DNA from 2 places in the Streptomyces sp. NPDC049687 genome. Region 2 is predicted to be linked to the other one. Evidence: predicted binding sites of a transcription regulator. Region 2 holds the regulator's gene; the other holds the start of a gene.

Region 1 (6,278 bases), on a different contig from region 2:
TCGTCGGGCAGCATCCGGAAGAACGCCGGCGGCGCCCACGGAGTGTGCGAGAAGTGGCCGATGAGCAGGTCGGGGCGGAGTTCCCGGAGCATCCCGGGGACCAGACACAGGTGGTAGTCCTGCACCAGGACCGCCGCGCCGTCGGCCGCCTCCTCCGCCAGCGCCTCCGCGAAGGCGCGGTTGTAGGTCTCGTACGACGCCCACTGCCGCCGGAACTCCGTGTCGAAGACCGGCTCCAGCGGGGTCTGGTAGAGCAGATGGTGGACGAACCACAGGACCGAGTTCGCGATGCCGTTGTACGCGTCCTCGTGCACGTCGGCCGGGACGGGCAGCATCCGCACGCCCTCCTCGCCGATCCCGCGCCGGACCGCCTCCCGGTCGCCCTCGGACAGCGCCGAGCACACCCAGAGCGCGCCCGCGTCCGGGCCGATCGCCGACAGACCGGAGACCAGGCCGCCGCCCCCGCGTTTCGCGTGCAGCGAGCCGTCCTCGCCGACCGTGTAGGAGACGGGGCCGCGGTTGGACGCGACCAGCACCTCAGCACCCCGAGCAACAGCACCGTGCATGGAAGCCATACGCCACAACCTAGCCCGGTCGGTAAACGCTCAAACGTACGGTCGCCCCCTGTGGACGGGCCGTATCCAGCCGTATACGGCCCGCCCGTGCCGTTACGCGACCTTGCGCGCCGCGTACTCCGCGATCTCCGCCATCGGCGGCCGTTCCTCCATGTCCACCGAGTAGGTGCGCGGCTCGAAACCGTCGGCGCCGCGCTCGAACTGGGTGAGGGAGGGACGGATGAGATGGCCGCGCGCCAGGCGGAGCTGGGCGGTGCGGTAGATCGCCGCGGCCATCCGGCCGAGCGCCTGCCCGTCCTGGTGGCGGTGCTTGCGCACCCCCACGTCCACCTGGGCCAGCGCGTCCAGCCCCACCAGGTGCAGCGCGTCGACCAGCATCCCCAGCTCCACCCCGTACCCGACGGGGAACGGCAGCTGCTCCAGCAGGCCGCGGCGGGCCGCGTACTCACCGCCGAGCGGCTGCACGAAACCGGCCAGCTGCGGCCAGTGCATGTTGAGCAGGGGCCGGGCCATCAGCTCGGTGACCCTCCCGCCCTGGCCGGCCGCGCCGCCCAGGGGACGGTCGTACATGCCCTTCACCAGGTCCACGCCCGGGTCGGTGAGCAGCGGGCCGACGATGCCCGAGACGAAGTCCGAGGAGAACTCCCTCAGGTCGGCGTCGATGAAACAGACGATGTCCCCGCTCGTGACGAGCAGGGAGCGCCACAGGACCTCGCCCTTGCCGGGCACGGCCGGGATGCGGGGCAGGATCGCGTCGCGGTGCACGACCCGCGCGCCGGCCGCGGCGGCGACCTCGGACGTGCGGTCGGTCGATCCCGAGTCGACGACGACGATCTCGTCGACGAGCGGAACCTGCTGCATGAGGTCGTGACGGATGATGGCGACGATGTCGCCGACCGTCTCCTCCTCGTTCAGCGCGGGCAGGACGACGGACACCGACTGACCCGTGGCGCGTTTCGCGGACAGGACGCGGTGCAGCGGACGATCTGTCACGGACCAGGAGCGGGTGGCCAGCCAGCGCTCGACTTCTTCCAGCACAGTCAGCGGCTCCTCACTGTCGTGATCACACCGGGTGCACGGCAGGTGACCGTGTGATCCATCTCGCGGTTCGGACGACTCTCTCAACTGTCCTGGCCTTCGGTTACAGTCTTGAACAACGCGGATGACCATCGCATGTCCGGGGTCATCAGGCGTTCGACGTTCAACAACCGCATACCGCTCATCCAGAGGGGCAGAGGGATACGGCCCGATGAAGCCCCGGCAACCCTCCAGCCGGTCTGACCACGTCGTCGTGGTGAGGCTCCCGGCTAGGGAAGGTGCCAAATCCGTCTCACGGCGAGATGCGTCGTGAGGAAGATGAGGAGAAAGGGCCTCGCCTCACATGGCTGCGCAGACTGTTGCAAGCACCACCGACTCCACCACCGTCGACCTCGGCCCCGCCGCGGCCCTGAGCTGCCGCGAATGCGGCCACCGCGTCCCCCTCGGCCCGGTCTTCGCCTGCGAGGAGTGTTTCGGCCCGCTCGAGATCGCGTACGACTTCTCCTCCTACGAAACCGAGGAGCTCCGCAAGCGCATCGAGGCGGGACCCGCGAACATCTGGCGTTACGCGCCGCTGCTGCCCGTCCCGGCCGACGTGGCGGACAAGCCCAACATCAACCCCGGTTGGACCCAGCTCGTCCAGGCCGACAACCTCGCCCGTGAACTCGGCGTCGACCCCGGCAAGCTCTTCGTCAAGGACGACTCCGGCAACCCGACGCACTCCTTCAAGGACCGGGTGGTGGCGCAGGCCATCGAGGCCGCCCGCGCGTTCGGCTTCACCACCCTCTCCTGCTCCTCCACCGGCAACCTCGCCGGCGCCGTCGGCGCCGCCGCCGCCCGCGCCGGCTTCCGCTCCTGCGTGTTCATCCCGCACGACCTGGAGCAGGGCAAGGTCGTCATGGCCGCCGTCTACGGCGGCGAGCTCGTCGGTATCGAGGGCAACTACGACGACGTCAACCGCTTCTGCTCCGAGCTCATCGGCGACCCGGCGGGCGAGGGCTGGGGCTTCGTCAACGTCAATCTGCGGCCGTACTACGCCGAGGGCTCCAAGACCCTCGCGTACGAGATCGCCGAGCAGCTCGGCTGGCGGCTCCCGGACCAGCTCGTGGTCCCGATCGCCTCGGGCTCGCAGCTCACGAAGATCGACAAGGGTCTGCAGGAGCTGATCAAGCTGGGTCTCGTCGAGGACAAGCCGTACAAGATCTTCGGCGCGCAGGCGGAGGGCTGCTCCCCGGTGTCCGTGGCCTTCAAGGCGGGCCACGACGTGGTCCGTCCCCAGAAGCCGAACACCATCGCCAAGTCGCTGGCGATCGGCAACCCGGCGGACGGTCCTTACGTCCTCGACATCGCGCGGCGTACGGGCGGGGCCGTGGAGGACGTGACGGACGAGCAGGTCGTGGACGCGATCAAGCTGCTGGCGCGGACCGAGGGGATCTTCGCGGAGACCGCCGGTGGGGTGACCGTGGGTGTGACGCGCAAGCTGATCGAGAACGGCCTGCTGGACCCGACGCTGACGACCGTCGTGCTCAACACCGGTGACGGTCTGAAGACGTTGGACGCGGTGGCCGGGACGGGGCTCACGGCGACGATCCGCCCCAACCTGGAGTCGTTCCGCGAGGCTGGTCTCGCGTAAGAGCGGCCCGTCCCCAGACAGACACCCGACCGGAGGTCACATCGTGAGCGTCAACGTCCGCATCCCCACCATCCTGCGTACCTACACCGGCGGGCAGGCCGAGGTCTCCGCCGAGGGGGCGACCCTCGGCGAGGTCATCGCCGATCTGGAGAAGAACCACACCGGCATCGCCGCCCGTGTCCTGGACGACCAGGGCAAGCTGCGGCGGTTCGTCAACGTGTACGTGAACGACGACGACGTGCGCTTCGAGCAGGGGCTGGAGACGGCCACTCCGGACGGTGCGGGCGTGTCGATCATTCCCGCCGTCGCCGGCGGCTGAGTCGTGATTGACCTTTGGTCAGTACCGGCCGGTAGTAACCGTCGGTAACAGTGATTACCGAGAGTTCATCGAATTGCCCCCTCCGTGAGAGAAGCGGAGGGGGCAATTCAGTGTGGTTGAGCGCGGTACAGTTGGGGAACCGGGTCGCGAAACCCTGATCCGGAGCCTTTGATTTCTGCCCTGGCCCGACAAGAAGCAGCCAAAGTGTGTGTCTCTTGTGTGGCATTTGTGGCTTTTGCGGGGCCCGACTTGCCCTGAATTCTGGCGAATTCTCGCCACATTCCGGATCGCGTGCGTCCAGAATTCTCGTCCGACTGACCTGTTGCAGACGGCAGTTGGACAGATACATTCAGCCGCGGTCGACGCGTTCCGGCGCACGCCCCCAACCAACTGGGGGGTGAGGTCTGACCCGGATCCGCGAAGTGTGGATCTGTGCAAGGGCCAGTAATAGGGGAGTTAGGCATGGCTCAGGGCACCGTCAAGTGGTTCAACGCGGAGAAGGGGTACGGCTTCATCGCGGTCGACGGTGGTGCGGATGTTTTCGTCCACTACAGCGCGATCCAGATGGACGGGTACCGCACCCTGGAAGAGGGCCAGCGGGTCGATTTCGAGATCTCGCAGGGTCAGAAGGGGCCGCAGGCGGACATGGTCCGGCTGGCGACCGGCTGAAGCACGCGCCGACTGAGAGCGCACTTTCTTTGTACGGACTCTGTACGCGGTCCGTACATGATCGAGGGGCTCGTACCTCCCGGGTACGAGCCCTTCGGCGTGCCCGGCGTCAGGGGTGGCAAGTGGTCCGCATCCGGGAGAGGCGCTTGCACTCGACCATGCCGAGTGCTAATCATTGCGTTAGCACTCTGAAGGTGAGAGTGACAAAGAAGGACCGGGTCGGTGAGGCCCGCAGGCCAGGTGGGGCAAGGAACCACGCGGCATTGCGAGCCGTCCGTCGCGGGCGCGGGCGCGGTCCGAAGGAATCACCCCCAGTCCTGGAGGGACCACTTCACATGGCCAAGATCATCGCGTTCGACGAGGAGGCGCGGCGCGGCCTCGAGCGCGGCATGAACCAGCTCGCGGACGCCGTCAAGGTGACGCTCGGCCCCAAGGGCCGCAACGTCGTCCTCGAGAAGAAGTGGGGCGCCCCCACGATCACCAACGATGGTGTGTCCATCGCCAAGGAGATCGAGCTCGAGGACCCGTACGAGAAGATCGGCGCCGAGCTGGTCAAGGAAGTCGCGAAGAAGACGGACGACGTAGCCGGTGACGGCACGACGACCGCGACCGTCCTGGCCCAGGCCCTGGTCAAGGAAGGCCTTCGCAACGTCGCCGCCGGCGCCAACCCGATGGCCCTCAAGCGCGGCATCGAGAAGGCCGTCGAGGCCGTCTCCGGCGCCCTGCTGGAGCAGGCGAAGGATGTCGAGACCAAGGAGCAGATCGCTTCCACGGCCTCCATCTCCGCCGCCGACACCCAGATCGGCGAGCTCATCGCCGAGGCCATGGACAAGGTCGGCAAGGAAGGCGTCATCACCGTCGAGGAGTCCCAGACCTTCGGTCTGGAGCTGGAGCTCACCGAGGGTATGCGCTTCGACAAGGGCTACATCTCGGCGTACTTCGCCACCGACATGGAGCGTATGGAGGCCGTCCTCGACGACCCGTACATCCTGATCGCGAACTCCAAGATCTCGAACGTCAAGGACCTGCTCCCGCTCCTGGAGAAGGTCATGCAGTCGGGCAAGCCGCTGCTGATCATCGCCGAGGACGTCGAGGGCGAGGCCCTGTCGACCCTGGTCGTCAACAAGATCCGCGGCACCTTCAAGTCCGTCGCGGTCAAGGCCCCGGGCTTCGGCGACCGCCGCAAGGCGATGCTGAACGACATCGCCATCCTCACCGGCGGCGAGGTCATCTCCGAGGAGGTCGGTCTCAAGCTCGAGAACACGACCCTCGACCTGCTGGGCAAGGCCCGCAAGGTCGTCATCACCAAGGACGAGACCACCATCGTCGACGGTGCCGGTTCCTCGGACCAGGTCGCGGGCCGTGTGAACCAGATCCGCGCCGAGATCGAGAACAGCGACTCGGACTACGACCGCGAGAAGCTGCAGGAGCGCCTGGCGAAGCTCGCGGGCGGCGTGGCCGTGATCAAGGCCGGTGCCGCCACCGAGGTGGAGCTCAAGGAGCGCAAGCACCGCATCGAGGACGCCGTCCGCAACGCGAAGGCCGCCGTCGAGGAGGGCATCGTCGCCGGTGGTGGCGTGGCGCTCATCCAGGCGTCCTCCGTCTTCGAGAAGCTGGACCTCGAGGGTGACGAGGCGACCGGCGCCAACGCCGTGCGCATCGCGCTCGAGGCCCCGCTGAAGCAGATCGCCGTCAACGCCGGCCTCGAGGGCGGCGTGGTCGTGGAGAAGGTGCGCAACCTGACCCCGGGGCACGGCCTGAACGCCGCGACCGGCGAGTACGTCGACCTGGTCAAGGAAGGCATCATCGACCCGGCGAAGGTGACCCGCTCTGCCCTGCAGAACGCCGCCTCCATCGCCGCGCTCTTCCTCACCACCGAGGCCGTCATCGCCGACAAGCCGGAGAAGGCCGCGGCCCCGGCCGGCGGCGGCATGCCGGGCGGTGACATGGACTTCTGATCGACCTGACGGTTGATCGCCTGTCCTTCGGACCGAGGGCGGTATCCCCTGGCTACGGCTGGGGGTGCCGCCCTCGGGCGTTTCAG
Region 2 (6,278 bases):
CACCAGGACCTCCACCAGCCGCCCGGCGGGCAGCTCCCGGGCCATCCGGTGGCCCTGCCCCGCCCACAGCGCCATCCCCTGCGCGTCGCCCGCCTTGGCGGCCGCCTTGCGCAGCGGCGAGGTGAGGTGGTGGACCTCGGGGTAGGCGGCGGGGGCGTACGGGCCGTGCTCGCGCAGGAAGCGATTGACCAGGCCGCGGGCCGGGCGGCCGGAGAAGGCGCGGGTCAGCTCGGTGCGCACGAACAGGGGGTTGGTCAGCGCCTCCTTGTGCACGGCGTGCGCCCCCGACTCGGGTGTGGCGAGGAACGCGGTGCCCAGCTGGGCCGCGCTCGCGCCGGCCGCGAGCACCGCGGCGATCTGGCTGCCGCGCATGATGCCGCCGGCGGCGACGACGGGCAGCCCCACGGCCTCGCGGACCTGGGCGACCAGGGAGAGCAGTCCGATGCCGGAGCCGTCGTTCTCGGGGATGTCCTTGTGGGTGCCCTGGTGGCCGCCGGCCTCCATGCCCTGCACGATCACCGCGTCCGCCCCGGCCTGCTCCACGGCCACGGCCTCCTCGGTGGAGGTCACGGTGACCAGGGTGAACGTTCCCGCGCGGCGCAGCGACTCCAGCGTGTCACCGCTCGGGACACCGAAGTGGAAGGACGCCACCGGCACCGGGTTGTCCAGCAGTACGGCGATCTTGGCGTCGTAGCCGTCGTCGCGGCCGCTGTCGGGGTCGCCGAGCTCGGTCTCGTACCAGGTGACCTCGCCGGCGAGCTGCTCGGCGTACAGCTGGACGGCGCCGGCATCGAGGGGCGCGGCGCCGGCCGCTCCGGTGGAGCCGGTGCTCGTACCGGGGTGTTCGGGCTGCGGCATGAAGAGGTTCACGCCGAAGGGTCGTCCGGTGAGCCCCCGGAGCTGCTTGATCTCCTGGTACATGCCGTCGGCCGTCTTGTACCCGGCGGCGAGGAACCCGAGCCCGCCGGCCTCGGACACGGCGGCTGCCAGCTGCGGGACGGAGACCCCGCCCGCCATGGGGGCCTGCACGATCGGGTGGGGGAAGAGATCGGTCAGCGCGGAGGACATGACGGCATGTTGTCACGTCCTCCGAACAAGTCCGAATCCGGTCGCGTCCCTACCGGTCAGCGACCGTTGAACGCGTCCTTCAGCCGCGAGAACAGGCCCTGCTGCCCCGGCTGGAACTGCCCCTGCGGACGCTCCTCACCCCGCAGCTTGGCCAGCTCGCGCAGCAACCGCTCCTGCTCGGGATCGAGCTTGGTCGGCGTCTGGACCTCGACGTGCACGATGAGATCGCCGCGTCCGCCGCCACGCAGATGCGTGACACCCCGGCCGTGCAGCGGGATCGACTGCCCGGACTGGGTGCCGGGCCGGATGTCGACCTCCTCCAGGCCGTCCAGCGTCTCCAGCGGCACCTTCGTGCCGAGGGACGCCGCGGTCATCGGGAGCGTCACCGTGCAGTGCAGGTCGTCGCCGCGCCGCTGGAACATCGCGTGCGGCAGCTCGTGGATCTCGACGTACAGGTCACCGGCGGGACCGCCACCGGGCCCGACCTCGCCCTCGCCCGCGAGCTGGATCCGGGTGCCGTTGTCGACACCGGCGGGGATCTTCACCGTGAGCGTCCGGCGCGAGCGCACGCGCCCGTCGCCCGCGCACTCCGGGCACGGCGTCGGCACGACGGTGCCGAAGCCCTGGCACTGCGGGCAGGGCCGGGAAGTCATGACCTGGCCGAGGAAGGACCGGGTCACCTGGGACACCTCACCGCGGCCGCGGCACATGTCACACGTCTGGGCGGTGGTGCCGGGGGCGGCGCCCTCACCGCTGCAGGTGGCGCAGACGATCGCGGTGTCGACCTGGATGTCCTTGGTCGTACCGAAGGCGGCCTCCTCGAGGTCCACCTCCAGCCGGATCATCGCGTCCTGGCCGCGCCGGGTGCGCGAGCGCGGGCCGCGCTGGGACGCCGTACCGAAGAACGCGTCCATGATGTCGGAGAAGTTGCCGAAGCCACCGGCTCCGAAGCCGCCCGCGCCGCCGCCCGACTGGGAGAGGGGATCGCCGCCGAGGTCGTAGACCTGCTTCTTCTGCGGGTCCGACAGCACCTCGTAGGCGGCGTTGATCTCCTTGAACCGCTCCTGGGTCTTCGGATCCGGATTGACGTCCGGGTGCAGCTCGCGGGCGAGCCGACGGAAGGCCTTCTTGATCTCTTCCTGCGACGCGTCGCGGCGCACGCCGAGGACGGCGTAGTAGTCCGTGGCCACTTACGACTCCGCCAGGATCTGTCCGACGTACCGTGCCACCGCTCGTACCGCTCCCATCGTTCCCGGGTAATCCATGCGGGTCGGTCCGACCACGCCGAGTTTGGCGACTGCCTCGCCGCCCGAACCGTAGCCGACCGACACCACGGAAGTGGAGTTGAGTCCCTCGTAGGCGTTCTCGTGACCGATGCGTACGGTCATGCCCGAATCCCCCGCCTCGCCCAGGAGTTTGAGGAGAACAACGTGTTCCTCCAGGGCCTCCAGGACGGGCCGGATGGTGAGAGGGAAGTCATGTCCGAAGCGGGTGAGATTGGCGGTGCCGCCGATCATCAGCCGCTCCTCGTTCTCCTCGACGAGCGTCTCCAGCAGGGTGGAGAGCACCGTCGAGACCGTGCCGCGGTCGTCGGCCTCGAAGGCGTCCGGCAGGTCCTCCACCAGACGCGGCACGTCCGAGAACCGGCGGCCCGCGACCCGGCTGTTGAGCCGCGCGCGTAGATCCGCCAGCGAGGCCTCCCCGAAGGGCGCCGGGCAGTCCACCATCCGCTGCTCGACCCGTCCGGTGTCCGTGATCAGCACGAGCATCAGCCGGGCGGGCGCGAGCGACAGCAGCTCGACGTGCCGCACGGTGGACCGGGTCAGCGACGGGTACTGCACGACCGCGACCTGCCGCGTCAGCTGTGCGAGCAGCCGCACCGTCCGCGCCACGACGTCGTCGAGATCGACGGCACCGTCGAGGAAGTTCTGGATGGCCCGCCGCTCGGGCGCGCTCATCGGCTTGACGCCGGCCAGTTTGTCGACGAACAGCCGGTAGCCCTTGTCGGTCGGGATGCGCCCGGCGCTGGTGTGCGGCTGGGCGATGTACCCCTCGTCCTCCAGGGCGGCCATGTCGTTGCGGACCGTCGCCGGGGAGACGCCGAGGTTGTGCCGCTCGGTGAGCGCCTTGGAGCCCACGGGCTCCTCGGTGCCGACGTAGTCCTGGACGATGGCGCGCAGCACTTGCAGCCTGCGTTCACTCAGCATCCGCGCACACCTCCAGAAGTCGTCCCCCAGTCCCCTGGGCGTCTGCCCTGGCACTCTTCGCTTATGAGTGCCAGCGTTCCCCGGCCCAGTGTACGGCTGTGGGGTACACCGGGGGCAAGGTCGGTCATGGCGGGGGCCCGTACCGTTAGCGTCCCGGTATGACGGTGACTTGGGAAGAGCTGGGATGGGAGCGGGTCGCGGCCGGGGTCGGGCGGGTGCGGCTGCCGGGCTGGGACTGCACGGCCGGGCTGGTCGTCGGGGCGGGCGCGGTGCTGGTGGTGGACGCCGGCTCGAGCCTCGCGGAGGGGGCACTGCTGCGGGCGCAGGCCGAGGAACTGACCGGCGCGCGTGTGACCCATCTCGCGCTCACCCATCCGCACTTCGACCACGTGTTCGGCGCGGCGGCGTTCGCGGGCGCCGAGGTCTTCGGGGCGGTGGGGATGGACACGGTCCCGGCGGAGGAACTCCGCTCGGACGCGGTGCGCCACGGCCTGGACGAGACGACGGCGACCGAGGCCGCGGACACCCTGGTCCGCCCCCGCCACCTCGTCTCCGGCGAGTGGACCCTCGATCTGGGCGGCGGCCGCCAGGTCCTCCTCGCCAACGTCGGGCCCGCCCACACCGCCCACGACCTGGTGGTCCTGGTCCCCGAGGCCCCCGGCTCACCGGAGGTGGTCTTCTGCGGCGACCTCGTCGAGGAGTCCGGCGAGCCCCAGGCCGGCCCCGACGCCGTCCCCACCCACTGGCCCGCCGCACTCGACCGCCTGCTGGACCTGGGGGGCGAGGACGCGCTGTACGTGCCCGGTCACGGGGCGGTGGTGAACGCGGCGTACGTGCGCGCGCAGCGGGACGCGCTGGCGGCCCGTTTCGGCGTGTCGCCGTAGTGACGTCCGGGCTTCTCCTATCGTCATCCGAATGCGCCAGTACTCCGCCGACCTGACCCCTCCGTGGAAGAAGCCGAAGCCCGTCCCCGAGGTCCCGGCGGAGCCCGGCCTGGTGGTGGAGGAGCCCGGTACCGGCTTCTGCGGCGCGGTGATCCGCTGCGAGGCGGGCACGGTGACCCTCGAGGACCGCTTCGGCAAGCACCGGGTGTTCCCGCTGGAGCCACGGGGGTTCCTGCTGGAGGGCCGGCCAGTGACGCTCGTACGGCCGTCGTCCGGTGGTCCGGTACGCCCCACCCGCACCGCCTCCGGCTCGGTCGCCGTCCCCGGCGCCCGCGCCCGGGTCGCCCGCGCCGGCCGCATCTACGTCGAGGGCCGGCACGACGCCGAGCTGATCGAGAAGGTCTGGGGCGACGACCTGCGCGTCGAGGGCGTGGTCGTGGAGTACCTGGAGGGCGTGGACGACCTGCCGTCGATCGTCGCGGGCTTCGCCCCGGGCCCGGACGCACGCCTCGGCGTCCTGGTGGACCACCTGGTCCCGGGCACGAAGGAGTGGCGTATCGCCCAGTCGGTGACCAGCGAACACGCCCTGGTGGTCGGCCACCCGTACATCGACATCTGGGAGGCGGTGAAGCCGTCGTCGCTGGGGATCCCGGGATGGCCGCGGGTGCCGCACGGGCAGGACTGGAAAACGGGGGTGTGCCGGGCGCTGGGGTGGCCGTCGGAGAACACGGGTGCGGTGTGGCAGGCGATCCTGGCGCGGGTGACGTCCTACAAGGACCTGGAACCGGAGCTGCTGGGGCGGGTGGAGGAGCTGATCGACTTCGTCACGGCAGCCGGTGACTCCTGACTCCGGTGAAGGTCCCGAATGCGCTCTGTGTCCGGTTCCACGCGACGCACTTCATGCAGCTCGGGGTCGCCGGACTTCGTGATCCACTGCCCACGGCAGTCGGCTTGCTCTCCTCGCCCGCTGGGGTCGGTCAGCGGAGATTCGGCCGCCTGAGTGATCAGTCCACAAGATCCCGCACCACCGCGTCCGCCAGCAGCCGACCCCGCAGGGTCAGCACCGCACGCCCCCGGTCGTACGGCGCTTCCTGGAGCAGCCCGTCCGTCAGCGCCCGACGGGAAGCCGTAAGCCCCTCTTCCTTCAGGAGATCCAGCGGCATCCCCTCCCGCAGCCGCAGCTCCAGCAGGATCCGCTCGACCCTGCGGTCCTCCTCCGACAGCAGCTCGCGCCCGGCTCCCGGCGAACGGCCGGAGGCCAGCGCCGCCGCGTACGCCCCCGGATGCTTCACGTTCCACCACCGCACCCCGCCCACGTGCGAGTGCGCCCCGGGGCCCGCGCCCCACCAGTCGGCCCCTCGCCAGTACAGCTCGTTGTGCAGGCAGCGCCCCGCCTCCGAGGTGGCCCAGTTGGAGACCTCGTACCAGTCGTAGCCCGCCGCCGACAGCATCTCCTCGGCGATCAGATACCGGTCCGCATGCACGTCGTCGTCCGTCATCGGGACCTCGCCCCGCCGAATCCGGCGGGCCAGCTGCGTCCCCTCCTCGACGATCAGGGCATACGCCGAAACGTGATCCGGTCCCGCCCCCAAGGCCGCGTCCAAGGACGCCCGCCAGTCGTCGTCCGACTCGCCCGGGGTGCCGTAGATCAGGTCGAGGTTCACGTGCTCGAAGCCGGCCGCCCGCGCCTCCGCGACACACGCCTCGGGCCGTCCCGGTGTGTGCGTGCGGTCGAGGATCTTGAGGACGTGCTGCCTGGCGCTCTGCATGCCGAAGGAGACGCGGTTGAAGCCGCCCGCGCGCAGGGTCGTCAGATACGCCGGATCCACGGACTCCGGGTTCGCCTCCGTCGTGACCTCCGCGTCGGCCGCGAGGCCGAACTCGTCGCGGATCGCGCCCAGCATCCGGACCAGGTCGCCCGCGGCCAGCAGGGTGGGCGTGCCGCCGCCGACGAAGACCGTGCGGACCTCGCGGGGGTCGTCGCCCAGGACCTTGCGGGCCAGGCGGATCTCGTCGATCAGCGTGTCGGCGTAGTTCTCGCGGGAGGCGAGGACACCACCGGTGCCGCGCAGCTCGGTGGCGGTGTAGGTGTTGAAGTCGCAGTAGCCGCAACGGGTCG

Evidence for each region. Region 2 encodes HrcA, which represses chaperone genes, less so after heat shock. Its sites were predicted from a motif close to TTNGCACTCNGNNNNNCNGAGTGCNAA; they were not measured.
Region 1: a site for HrcA is predicted at 4,380-4,406, ahead of groL (chaperonin GroEL). Genes of this name have one in related genera too.

What each region holds. Positions count from the first base shown of each region.
Region 1 is NZ_JBITLN010000019.1:9,867-16,144, reverse strand. Features, by position in the region: gene ACIBVL_RS38220 (trehalose-6-phosphate synthase) at 1-575, opposite strand, end outside; gene ACIBVL_RS38215 (glucosyl-3-phosphoglycerate synthase) at 669-1,613, opposite strand; SAM riboswitch class I at 1,792-1,938, shown strand; gene thrC (threonine synthase) at 1,957-3,246, shown strand; gene ACIBVL_RS38205 (ubiquitin-like small modifier protein 1) at 3,290-3,565, shown strand; gene ACIBVL_RS38200 (cold-shock protein) at 4,028-4,234, shown strand; gene groL (chaperonin GroEL) at 4,570-6,192, shown strand.
Region 2 is NZ_JBITLN010000001.1:1,048,967-1,055,244, forward strand. Features, by position in the region: gene ACIBVL_RS04775 (nitronate monooxygenase) at 1-1,068, opposite strand, end outside; gene dnaJ (molecular chaperone DnaJ) at 1,125-2,258, opposite strand; gene hrcA (heat-inducible transcriptional repressor HrcA) at 2,259-3,275, opposite strand; gene ACIBVL_RS04790 (MBL fold metallo-hydrolase) at 3,434-4,159, shown strand; gene ACIBVL_RS04795 (DUF3097 domain-containing protein) at 4,191-5,006, shown strand; gene hemW (radical SAM family heme chaperone HemW) at 5,164-6,278, opposite strand, start outside.